2 regions of the Rhodococcus sp. 06-1460-1B genome follow, and region 2 is predicted to be linked to the other one. Evidence: riboswitches for the same ligand, from Rfam matches in the RefSeq annotation. Region 2 holds a riboswitch; the other holds the start of a gene.
The links. A riboswitch is a leader RNA that binds a small molecule or an ion and turns the genes downstream of it on or off. The one in region 2 is predicted to bind S-adenosylmethionine.
Positions count from the first base shown of each region.

Region 1: it holds a riboswitch for S-adenosylmethionine, as region 2 does, so the genes downstream of both, CH268_RS14605 (aminotransferase class V-fold PLP-dependent enzyme) here and CH268_RS19645 (ABC transporter substrate-binding protein) in region 2, are expected to answer to the same signal.

Region 1 is NZ_NOYS01000026.1:25,218-31,426, forward strand. Features, by position in the region: gene CH268_RS14580 (TetR/AcrR family transcriptional regulator) at 1-344, opposite strand, end outside; gene CH268_RS14585 (hypothetical protein) at 483-1,478, shown strand; gene alc (allantoicase) at 1,490-2,452, shown strand; gene CH268_RS14595 (YbaK/EbsC family protein) at 2,480-2,953, shown strand; gene CH268_RS14600 (hypothetical protein) at 2,965-3,468, opposite strand; gene CH268_RS14605 (aminotransferase class V-fold PLP-dependent enzyme) at 3,623-4,954, opposite strand; SAM riboswitch class IV at 5,009-5,124, opposite strand; gene CH268_RS14610 (Pls/PosA family non-ribosomal peptide synthetase) at 5,320-6,209, shown strand, end outside.
Region 2 is NZ_NOYS01000033.1:278,104-284,312, forward strand. Features, by position in the region: gene CH268_RS19635 (ABC transporter permease) at 1-826, opposite strand, end outside; gene CH268_RS19640 (ABC transporter permease) at 819-1,799, opposite strand; gene CH268_RS19645 (ABC transporter substrate-binding protein) at 1,796-3,406, opposite strand; SAM riboswitch class I at 3,627-3,720, opposite strand; gene CH268_RS19650 (hypothetical protein) at 3,824-4,330, opposite strand; gene CH268_RS19655 (HNH endonuclease signature motif containing protein) at 4,701-6,209, shown strand, end outside.

The sequences.
Region 1 (6,209 bases), on a different contig from region 2:
CGGTAGCGCTCGGCAATCGCCGGGTCTCGGCCCGCAAGAATCCCGAATTCGACGGTCAGTAGCGGCCACCGCGGCTCGGCGACCACCCAGGACGCGATTTCGCCGCCGCCGGCTCCCGCAGCCGCCTGCGGGTCCAGGTCGGACACGTGAGCGAGTACTCGGGCGGCGAGATCGAGTGAGCGCTGTGCCAGCAGTTCGGCGAACAGCCCTTGCTTGGAATCGAAGTTGGAGTACACGGCCCCCTTCGTGAAGCCGGCCCGATCGGCTATGTCGGTGAGCTTGGCCGCCGCGTATCCGCGCTCGGTGAACTCGTCGGCCGCTGCGGCGAGCAGTCTCTCTCGCACATCGGTGCGCTGCGGCCTGCGCTGTGGCTGTGTCGATCGCCACTCTTCTTGCTGCTCGGCATTCACGATACCTAGAGTATTGAATACCTCGGGTATCGACAAGGTCTTCGAGTCTCGACATGTTCAGGAGCACTTTTCATGCGCAAGATGTCACTACTCGCCGCCGCAGTGCTGGTGCTGCAACTCGGCTTCATCCTCAGCTACGTGTCGGCGTTCCATCAGCCGACTCCCCACGCGATTCCGATCGCCGTGGTGACCGAGGCCGGGCTTCCCGCCGGCCTGGACCAGCAGACCGCCGACCGCCTCGACGCCATCGACGGTGCGCCGCTCGACGCGCGTACGGCAGTGGACACCGCCGAGGTTCGCACTCTGCTCCGCGATCGGGACATCCTCGGTGCCTACGTCGTCGGCTCGAGCGGCACCGACACACTGATCACCGCGAGCGCTGCCGGCAGCTCGGTGGCGACCGCCCTCGAATCGATCTTCACCGAGGTCGATGCCGCTCAGGGACGCCAATTCGTGGTGCGTGACGAGATCCCGGTCGGCGTGCATGACAACCGTGGATTGTCCGGCTTCTACCTGTCGGTGGGCTGGGTCGTCGGCGGCTACCTCCTCGCGGCCGCCTTCGGTCTCCTCATCGGGGCACCGACGACCCGACGCGAAACCTGTGTCCACGTCGGCATTCTCGCCGCGTACTCGATTGCCTCGGGCGCACTGGGAGCACTGCTGACCACCCACGTACTCGGAACCTTTGCCGGACACTGGTTTCCGCTCACCGTGCTGGGCACCGGGGTCGTCTTCGCCACCGGACTGTTCACGATGGGCCTGCGAGCCCTGATCGGAGTGGCTGCGGTACCGGCGGCGATCGTGCTGTTCGTCATCCTCGGAAATCCCAGCGCTGGAGGCGCTTTCGGGGCCAACGTACTGCCGCATGTGTACGCGTCGATCGGCCGGTGGATCACCCCGGGCATCGGCACCGAAGGAGTGCGCAGCATCGTGTACTTCTCGGGTGCGGGGGTCGGGCAGCCGGCACTCGGACTGGGCCTCTACATCCTGATCGGCGTGCTGCTGATGGCTGCGGCAGCGGTTCTGCGCCGTCGTCGCAGCGCCGGTGAATCGATGCCGAGCCAGTAAAGTGGCATCCCATGACTGCCACCTTCCCTCTGCCGATGCCCGATCTCGCTGTCCGCACACTCGGCGGCGCAGTGGTGTGGGCGAACGACGAGACGTTCGCCGAGAAGGAAAATCTGATCACACCGGGCAAAGCCGACTACTCGACCGCGACGTTCGGGCACAAGGGGCAGATCTACGACGGGTGGGAGACGCGGCGCCGACGCGAGGCCGGCTACGACGAGGCGATCGTGCGACTCGGAGCTGCCGGTGTCGTATCGGCCGTCATCGTCGACACGTCGTGGTTCACCGGCAACTACCCGCCGGAAATTTCGATCGAGGCCGCCGAGGTGACCGGATTCCCGTCACCGACCGAGCTGTACGACACGGAATGGACGACCATCGTCGCCCGTAGTGCCGTCGACGGCGACAGCGAGAACCGATTCGAGGTCGCGTCCGACGCCCGGTGGACTCACGTCAAGCTGTCCATCTACCCGGACGGCGGCGTCGCTCGGCTGCGAGTACTGGGCCGCGGCGTCCCGGACCCGAAGTTCCTCGCCGTCGGGCCCGTCGACCTGGCCGCGCTCGAGAACGGCGCATACGTGTCGGCCTGCTCCAATATGTTCTACAGCTCCCCCAACAATCTGCTGTTCCCCGGCCCGCCGCGCTCGATGGGCGAAGGCTGGGAGACCTCGCGTCGACGCAACGACGCCAACGACTGGGTGCAGGTGCAGCTCGCCGGCACGGGCCGAATCCGGCTGGCCGAGCTGGACACCAGTTGCTTCCTGGGCAACGCCCCCGGCGCCGCGTCCCTGCAAGGGCGACTGGGCGACGGCGACTGGATCGAACTCCTGCCGCGAACGACACTGCAGCCCGACACTCGGCATCGCTTCGTTCTCGACCACGACACTCCGGTGTCGGAGGTGCGAATGGACATCTTCCCCGACGGGGGAATGGCGCGATTGAGACTGTTCGGTGATCTCGACCTGTCTGCGTAAACGGTCGTGTGGCAATAGGGTTGGGGCATGTCCCGGCTACTTCATCCGAATGCAGCCCACGTTGCCGACACCCTGATTTCTCGTGGTCATCACGGGGTGGTGGTGAACAGTCCCGAGGGCACCCACACCGCCGCCGACGCCGCAGCTGCGTTGGGCGTCGATGTGGGTGCGATCGTGAAGTCGATGGTGTTTCTGCTCGACGACGAGCCGGTGTTGCTCCTGGTGTCCGGGGCTCACAATGTTCATCTCGAGCACACCGGTGAGCGTCTCGGCGGCACGCTCGCCCGGGCCGATCTGCGTACCGCCAAGCACGCCACCGGCCAGCCGATCGGGGGAATCGCTCCGGTGGGCCATCCGACGAATTTGGATACGTTCGTCGATCAGGACCTTGCGGCCCACCCCGAACTGTGGGCCGCGGCCGGGCACATCGACACGATCTTCCGCTCGTCGTACACCGAGTTGCTGCGCATCACCGCAGGTCTGGCGATCGACGTCACCTGAGCTCGAACGACCTAGGAAGCAAGGGTCGGGGCAATTCGGGGTGCGCCGAGGATCGCGTCGACGACGTCGGTGTCGAGGCGGGTGCCGCGCGATTCGAGGAGCGGCAACACTCCCGCGGCCAGGAACGTCGACTGCCGCTCGATCTCGCCGTGTACCTGCAGCGTCACGCCGTCGGCGACGTCGGCCGCGGTGACGTCGGAGATCAAACTCGCCAGTCCCGACGGGGTACCGACGTAGCGGATGGACGACGGGCTTGCCGGCGCGTCGAGTGCGGCGAATTCCCGACGGGCCGTCCTGGCGTCGGCAGCGATGTAGATCTCGAGATCGAGGAAGACCGCGAGATTGTCGGCCGATTCACCGCGGTCGACGGCTTCTGCGTGCAACCGGGTGCGTTGTTGCTGAGCTTCCCGCAGGTCCGAGGCAACGATTCTGATGGTGTTCACCTCGGGCCCGACGGTCAGTTCGGTCCAGACGTCAGCGGATTCGATGGCTATGCGGGTGTGATTGTGCGACATGAGTGGTGGTCCTGATTCGTCGGTCGGGATGCGCATGCGGTCGGAGCGGAGCCGAACTCGAACACGACCCGGACGCAGTGCGGCACAGATCGACATACCTGTTGCACCAGTGGCGATTGCCACGCGACACGACACTCACGGTCATGACGCCATGCTAACTGCCTGTGGGGCTGCACGGGGATCCAACCCCGGCGGCCCCGTCGGCCAGGGCGGGGAACGGCCGACGGTCCGGTACGGGGTTCCACCACCCGGCTTCTTCGGCGTAAGCCCATGTCGGCCCGGACTCGACGAACGCTGCCAACGCGTCGACGAGTCGGTCCACGTCGGCCGAGGAACTGCCGAGACCGATACTGGCCCGCACGGCACCGTCGGCATGACCGAGCCGGCGCAGCAGCGGGTGGGCGCAGAACTTTCCGTCGCGCACTCCGATGCCGTGTTCGGCCGACAGGTACGCCGCCACTTCACCGGGGTCGTGGCCGGCGACGGTGAAGGTGACGATGCCGACGACGTCGGGCGCGTCGGCCCACACCTGCAGCAGTTCGACACCCTTCAGTGCGGCCAACCCGTCCCGCAATCGGGTGGACAATTCCCGCTCGTGCGCCGTCGCGGCATCCTCGTCGAACGACGCGATGGCCTCGCACGCCGCCGCCAGCGCGGCGACTCCGAGCACGTTGGGCGTTCCCGCCTCGTGACGCTGCGGTGCGGGAGCCCAGTCGGTGTGCTCGATCGTCACACTGCGCACGGCACCGCCGCCGGCCAGGTGGGGCTCGCCCGCGTCGAGCCAATCACGGCTTCCCACAAGCACACCCGCGCCGAACGGGGCGTAGAGCTTGTGACCGGAGAACGCCAGATAGTCCACACCGAGTGCGGCGATGTCCACTCGACGGTGCGGAACGAGCTGTGCGCCGTCGACGACGATCCGGGCACCGTGGCGATGCGCGAGATCGGCCAGTTGCTCGATGGGGAGCACTTCGCCGGTGACGTTCGATGCACCCGTGATGGCCAGTAGCGCAGCAGGTTTCGCAGCCAGTTCGGAGTCGAGCCGGGCGAGCGTTTCGGCCAGCGTCGATGCCGCGACCACCACTCGGCGATTGCGCCACGGCAAGAGGTTGGCGTGGTGTTCGATATCGAGCACCACGGTATCCCCCGGCACGCACGCGGCCAACAGATTGAGCGAATCGGTGGTGTTGCGTGTGAACACGACCACTGAATTCGTCTGTGCACCAACGAATTCAGCCACGGTCTCACGCGCCTTCTCGTACGCCGCGGTGCACACCCGAGACGCGTAGCCGGCCCCGCGGTGCACGCTCGAATAGAACGGCAGCAACTCCGCGATCCGATCGGTCACTGCGGACAGCGCAGGCGCGCTGGCCGCGTAATCGAAATTGGCGTAGGTGCACGTGCCGCCGTGAACCAACGGAACCTGCAACTCCGTGCCGGAAACAGGGGCAAAAGGGGTGCAGGGACGGGAAAGTACAGACGTCATGACAGATCAAGCCCTCACGTTCGAGGGACCCGCAACGGAAGATATTCGTGAACGAGTCCGCGCTTGCCGCACCGATTGTTCGGTGTCAGCCTGGTCGTCACCCGGAGCACCCCACCGCGAAGGAGGGTTGCCGACCAGCAAGCCGGGGCTCGATGCTGGTACTCGTGACCGTGGTCAAGACACTGGCAAACCCGCCACGGTTTTGTCAAGCCGGGGATCGCTCCGACACAGCAGTAGGATTTCCGCGGTGGGAAGGCGCGCTCGTTCACCTGCTGGCAAACAGAACGTGAGATAACCAACGGCGCTGCTTTCCCCAGCACCACAAGAGTCATCTGCCAACGAACGAGAAGGACACCCGGTTGCCTGTGCACCAAGAGAACGATCTGCCGGGTTCGAGCACGGATATCGCACCTGCTCCGGCCGCGTTTCTCCGCTCGCCCCTTGCCCCGCCGGCCCGCACACTGATCGACGTACTGCAGGAGACCGCCGATCGCTTCCCGGATGCACCCGCGATCGACGACGGGACGGTGTCGGTCAGCTACGCCGAACTGCTGGACGACATCGCTGAGGGCGCCCAGTGGCTCGCCGACGCCGGTGTCCGGCGCGGCGACCGCGTCGGCATCAGGATGCCGTCGGGGTCCTTCTCGCTCTATGTCGCGATTCTGTCGATCCTCGACGTCGGGGCTGCGTACGTACCCGTCGACGCCGACGATCCGGAAGAGCGCGCCGAATTGGTCTTCGGTGAGGCGCAGGTGACGGCCATCGTCACTGCGGGCGGAATCGCTGCCGGCACCGCGCCGAAACAGAATGCGCCCGAACTGGGTGCCGGTACTCCGGTGCCCGAGCTGCCCACACCCGAGGACGACGCGTGGGTGATCTTCACCTCGGGTTCGACCGGAACCCCCAAAGGTGTTGCAGTCAGCCACCGTAACGCCGCGGCGTTCGTCGACGCCGAGGCCCGCATGTTTTTGCAGAAGGATCCGCTGGGTCCGGGCGACCGAGTGCTCGCCGGTCTGTCGGTGGCATTCGACGCCTCCTGCGAGGAGATGTGGCTGGCGTGGCGGCACGGTGCCTGTCTGGTGCCCGCGCCGCGGTCGTTGGTGCGGTCCGGTTTCGATCTGGGGCCGTGGCTCGTCTCCCGCGACATCAGTGTCGTTTCGACGGTGCCCACGCTCGCGTCGCTGTGGCCCGCAGTAGCGCTGGAAGCGGTGCGGCTGCTCATCTTCGGCGGCGAGGCCTGCCCGCCGGAGCTGGC
Region 2 (6,209 bases):
CCGGCAAGGTGGTCATCCACCAGGCGGTGGCGAGGAAGTTCCGACCCTCGGAGATCAGCGATCCCCACTCCGGTGTAGGCGGAACAGCGCCGAATCCCAGGAAGCTCAACGCCGAGACCGCCAGGACCGCCATACCGAATTCGACTGCTGCGAGGGCAATCACGGGACCGTACGAGTTGCGGAGGATGTGTCGGCGAAAGACGTCGAACCATCGCACACCCGAGGCGTACGCCGCCTCGACATACAGCGATCGACGCACACGCAACACCTCCGACCGCATGACCCGGGCGAAGTTGGCGATGAGGGTGACCCCCACGGCGATGGCAACGTTGACGGTTCCGAAGCCGAGCGCTGTGACCAGGGCCAGCGACAGCAGCAGCGTCGGAATCGAGAGCAGCACATCGACGATGCGCATCAGCACGGCGTCGACGAGGCCCCCGACTGCCCCGGAGATCAGGCCGACGAGCGATCCGACGACCAGTGCGATCCCGACCGCGAGCAGTGTCGCAGTCAACGACAGACCGGAGCCGTGGACCACGCGGGTGAAGACGTCACGGCCGATGTTGTCGGTGCCGAACCAATGTGACGTGCTGGGGGCCTGGAGCTTGTCGGCGGGCACGCCCACCAACGGGTCTCCGCTCGCGAACACGGAGGGGAAGAGTGCGAATCCCAGCGCGAGCAGCAACACGAGCGCGGACGAGGTAAGCCACACGTGCTTCAGGGCGTTCGTCACAACCCGGCGACGACGAGCTGTCGACGGCACCGACTCTGCCTTGGGCGACGCCTCCGCCTGAATCTGGAGATCACGAATCAGAATGTCAGACATGCGCTTTCTCCGGTTCCGCGACTGCGCGCGCAGGCTTGTACTCGCGCACGATGCGCGGGTCTATCAGCGGATACAGCAGGTCCACGGCCAGGTTCACCACGACGAACACCAGCGAGGTCAACACCACGATGCCCTGCACCACCGGAATGTCCTGGGCCAACACCGAGGTCTGGGTCAGCCGTCCCACTCCGGCCCGCGAGAAGACCGTCTCGACGACGACCGATCCGGCGAGCAGCGTCCCCACCAACACACCCGCGATCGTGAAAGCCGGGATGGACGACAGCCGCGCTATATGCCGCGTTTGCACCCGTAGCCGCGAGACGCCCTTGGCGCGAGCAACATCGACGAACGGCTGCTTCCAGGTAGTCGACATGCTGGTGGCCAACACCTGAGCGATGACCGCACCGGTCGGCAATGCCAACGTGACCGCAGGCAACACCAGTGCAGCCGCTCCGGCGTCACCGAAGGCCGGGAACCACCTCAACTGGAACGAGAACAGTTGCAGCAACAGCAGTCCCACCCAGAAGGTCGGTACAGCCACCCCGAGCGGCGGGAGTGCGAACAACAGATTCTCGAGCCACGGCGTTCGGGTGTACGTCGCGGCATACGCCAGTGCCGACCCGAACACGACCGCCAATACCAGTGCGGTGCCTGCGAGGCCGAGCGTGCTCGGCACGGCATCGAGGATCGCCGTCGTCACCGGCTGTCCGGTGGCGATGGACAATCCGAAATTGCCCTGCACAGCCCCGGTCAGCGAATGCCAGTACTGCACCCACACCGGCTGGTCCAAACCGTAGCGGGCCTGCAATTCTGCGACGGCCGCCGCGTCGACCGGTGTGCCCGAACCGGCAGAGTCGACAGCGAGACTGACCGGGTCCGAGGGCAGCAGGAACAGCACGCCGAACGAGATGGTGAACGCGGCCCACAGCACTGCCACTGCCTGCAGTACGCGCTGCCCGAGGTACCGGATCATGCGCTCAGCCAGGTATCGAAGAACTGCAGTCGAGCGGAGGCCTCGAACTTCAGGTCCTGCACTTTCGACGCCGCGCCGACGGCCTGCGACAGCTCGATGGTGGGGATCCACAGTCCGTTGTCGAGCACCTGCTGCTGAGCGGTGGCGAGGATGTCGTTGCGCGCCGTTAGATCGGTGGTCGAGAGCTGATCGGTCAGCGATGCATCCAGATTGGGAATCGGGCCGCGCGCGTTCAGGTTACGTCCGTCCACGGCGAACGTGGTGCGCAGAATGTCGCCGTCGGCGCGGGTGCTGTTGTAGTACGTGGAGTCGTAGTCCTTGGTGCCCTGACGTGCTGTCGCCTCGGACGTCGAGACCAACTCGAGCTGCAGGTCGACGCCCACCGCACGTAGCTGCTGCTGCGTCAACTCCAGGATCGCCTGGTTGCCAGCGAACACTGCGGAGTACATGACCTCGAAACTCAGCCTCTGCCCGTCCTTTTCACGGATTCCGTCGGCACCGGGAACCCAGCCGGCGTCGTCGAGCAGCGATTTCGACTTCTCGGGATCGTAGGTGACATCGGCGAGTTCGACGTAACCTGGGGTGGCGCTGGCCAACGTGCTTGTCGCCGTGCGGAAGTCGGGCCCGAGGACGGTATCGACGAGTTCCTGACGGTTGATCGCCGGTACCAGGGCCGTCCGGACGGCGGGGTCTTGTAGCGCCCCGCGAGTGACGTTGGGCTGAATGCCGAACGGGACTCCCGGGTTCGAGGTGGTCAGAATTCGGCCGCCGGTCGCTTCGATCTGCGGAGCGTCCTGCGGCAACGCGTCGCTGACGGCGTCGAGCTGATCGGAGGACAAGCTTCCTGTGCGAACGCCCGACTCGGGCACGATGGTGAATTCGATGCGATCGAGATAGGCCTCGCCGGTGTGACCGAATACCGCTGAACCCCAGTTGTATCCGCTTCGCTTGGCCAGACTGACTGAACGGTCCTGCTGGTAGTCCGCGTAGGTGAACGGTCCCGATCCGATATTGGTACCCAAGCACCGCGACTCGGCCGACTGCGCCGAGGTCGCGATGGATTGAATTCCGAGCTGAGGTGTCGAACTCGCTTGCAGGAACTGCGCATTCGGTGCTGCGAAGTCGATGCGCACCGTCGAGGGGTCGACCACCGTCGCGCTCTGATAGCCGGTCAGATAGCTCGCCGCCAACGGTGCCTTCGCTGCACCGAGGCCGATGATCGCGTCGAAATTCGCCTTCACCGCCGCCGCGTCGAGCACCGTGCCGTCACTGAAGGTGACGCCGTCCTTCAGCGTGAATGTGAAGGATTTCGCATCGGGACCCACGTCCCACCGCTCGGCCAGCCACGGTTCGATCTCACCGGTTTCGGGGTTCTGATCGGTGAGTGAATCGACGACCTGACGGGTCACGTAGATGGTCTGGTTGGTGCCGGACTGGGCGGGATCCGAGCAGGTCGGGGCCCCGGACAAGCCGTAACGCAAAGTTCCGCCGGACTGGGCCGGACCGGCGTCGGCGGCCGTGGTGGCGGCACCACCGGCGCATCCGGCGAGGACTGTGGCCGTAGTGGCGATCAGGCCGGCCACCAGGAATGCAGGACGAGTGGACACGTAGGTGTCTCCGATATCTGGTCGATCGCGCGCACGATCCCGCATCCGAGCTGGGTGTGCCCAGGAAGGAGTGCGCGCAGATGATGAGGTGAGGTGTGAAGGACGAGTTGTGACGAAATGTCAGCTGCGACAGGTCGAACCGTTGAGGCGGCACAGATCGACATGGAGACGGCGGCAACCGTTGACGAAGCCTGCGGCAACTCGGGTGTTCACGTGCAATCCTCCATCGGTCCCGGCGGTAGCACCCTCACCCGACGAGCGGGGGGTTGCTGCGACGTCATAGAGCCAGGTCTCTCGGTCGCTCTGGATGGTCCTACAGTTTCCGATACTACGAGAGCATCGCCCCGGTTGCCAACCGGGGTAGGAAAACCCGCCGATAACAGACGCGAGAAGCGCGGTCGGACCGACGCCTACCGTTCAGACGGCCAGCGCCAGTCCAGCGCTCCCACTCGCGCAAGATCTCGAATCATCATGCGACGCAACTTTGTTCAACTCTGGCGCATTCACGCGGTGCACCCAGTAGTCGATCGCTTCGCCGGCATGAGCGAATCGGACGAGGACGTCCATGCAGAGCCAGGTCGCGACCGAGAAGTCCTGTTCCGCACCGTCGAGACCGATCAGTGTCAATTCTTCTCCCACAGCAAGCAACGCGCGATCGATATCGGAACCGCCGGGGCCGAGCCACGCCAGTGCTCGTCCGAGTAGCGCCCAGTCTCCGGCGGTCACAGGCTCATCGGCCGATTGTCTGCACAGTTCCGCAGCCGCAGCGAGAGCATCCGCCACCGGTGCCGACACCGAACCGTGGAGCTCAGCGAGAATGCCGCGATCGGAGTCGACCAGATCGGCCATGTAGCGCCAGCGGGCAGGAAGCGCCGCGTCCTCTGGCCACAGGTCGGCGGTGCCGAACTGGAGACGGGTGATCATGTCCTTGGGCGAACTGCACGAAACCGCGGAGCCACACGAGTCGTTCATGTCGATCATCCCCACTGGGTCAACACACAACATTGGACACCGGCTCGACAGTCGCGTTCGGAGATACCGTCGAGCAGTGGCTTTCGTCACCGATGCAAGCAACGCTGCTGTGGTCGTTACGTCCGCCTTGGGGGATATTGAACGCCGCCACCAGCATCTTCGCGACTCGTGGTTGTACAAAACCGACAACGTCACACTTTTGGTCCATATGTAATTGGCCGCATAGTGCCGTGCTCCGACTCCAGCTGGGCCGCAGCGACAGCCAAATGATGCGGGAACGTACGTTCGAATACTTGTCGGTGGGTCGCGATAGATTCTGTTCATGCTTTCGGGGGACGGCGGATCAGGGGTGGACGGCATCGAGACGGTGCCGCCTGCCCCTGACGTGTCCGATCCCGAACTGGCTGTGTTGGTCGAGGCGGTGGAGTTGGCGGTCGCCGAGTTGGCGGTCGCCGAGTTGGCGGGGCAGGCGTCGGTGTCGTGGTCGAATGCCGACCGGCGTGCGGTGATCCAACGCATGGAAACTGTGTCGCGGTCTGTGACGGCGTATTCGCACACCTGGCTCAACGAGTTGATCGCACAGCACGGCCTCGATGTGTATCCGGGGTCGGTGCCGTGCGCGGTGGCGTGGATGCTGCGAATCACCCCACGCGCGGCCGGGGCGCGGGTACGTCTGGCCGCGGAGTTGGGTGACCGCACCGCATTGTCCGGCGAAGTTCTGCCTCCGTTGTTGCCGCGCACCGCTGCAGCGGTGCGGGCAGGGTTGCTCGATGCCAAGCATGTGCAGATGATCCGCGAATTCTTCCGGCATCTGCCGTCGAGTGTCGATCCGCAGACACGCGATCGCGCCGAACAGCAATTGGTGGGTCTCGCCTCGACCCGACGGCCCGACGACTTCGCGCCACTGGTGGCGCACCTGGACTCGATCCTCGACCCCGACGGCGACTTCGACGAGAACGAAGACGAAGACGAGGACAAGAACGCGAAGCCGAGGCCACGGAAACGGGATGCGTTCTTCTACCTCGGTGAGCAGGGGTCCGACGGAATGTCCGAGGGGAAGTTCTGCGTCGACTCGGAGCTACGGGCCTACCTCGAAGCTCTGTTCTCCAAGGCCGCGAAGCCGGGGGTGAACAATCCTGCCGACCCGACATCGATCGTCCACGAGGATGAAGCTGACAGCAAGTCCACTGCAGAGCAGCCCGAGCCGACGTCCGAGCCGTCGTCCGGTGATGCCGGGTCGAGCGATGCAGGCCTGTGGGATGGGACGCCCCGCAACGGGGACAGTGACTGCAGTGACGACGACTGCGGTGACGAGGACTGCTGCGAAGGCGAGTGCGACGGTGACGACTGTGGTTGCCGCACAATGCCCGACGACACGCTCGACTCCGACGGATACGACGGCACGGCAGGCACTGCTGAACCCAGTGCCCACTCCGGATACGACGCCGACGCTTGCGCTGACGGCGACGGTGACGGTGACGGTGACGATTACGATGACGCACCGGACACCGCAGTGCGGGACACGGCCGTGCGGGACGCTGCCGCCGCGCGAGATCTACGCACCCAGAACGAACGCCGCCACGACGCCCTGAAAATGGCGCTCCGGCACACCCTCGCCTCCGGCACCCTCGGCACCCACCGCGGCCTACCCGTCACCGCCATCGTCACCATGAGTCTGAAAGACCTCGACGCAGGCTGCGGCTACGCCATGACCGCCACCGGATCCCGCGTCTCGATCCGCGACGCCATCCGCATGGCCTCGCACGCCCACCACTACCTCACCATCTTCGACGACAACGGCAGAGCCCTCTACCTCGGCCGATCCAAACGC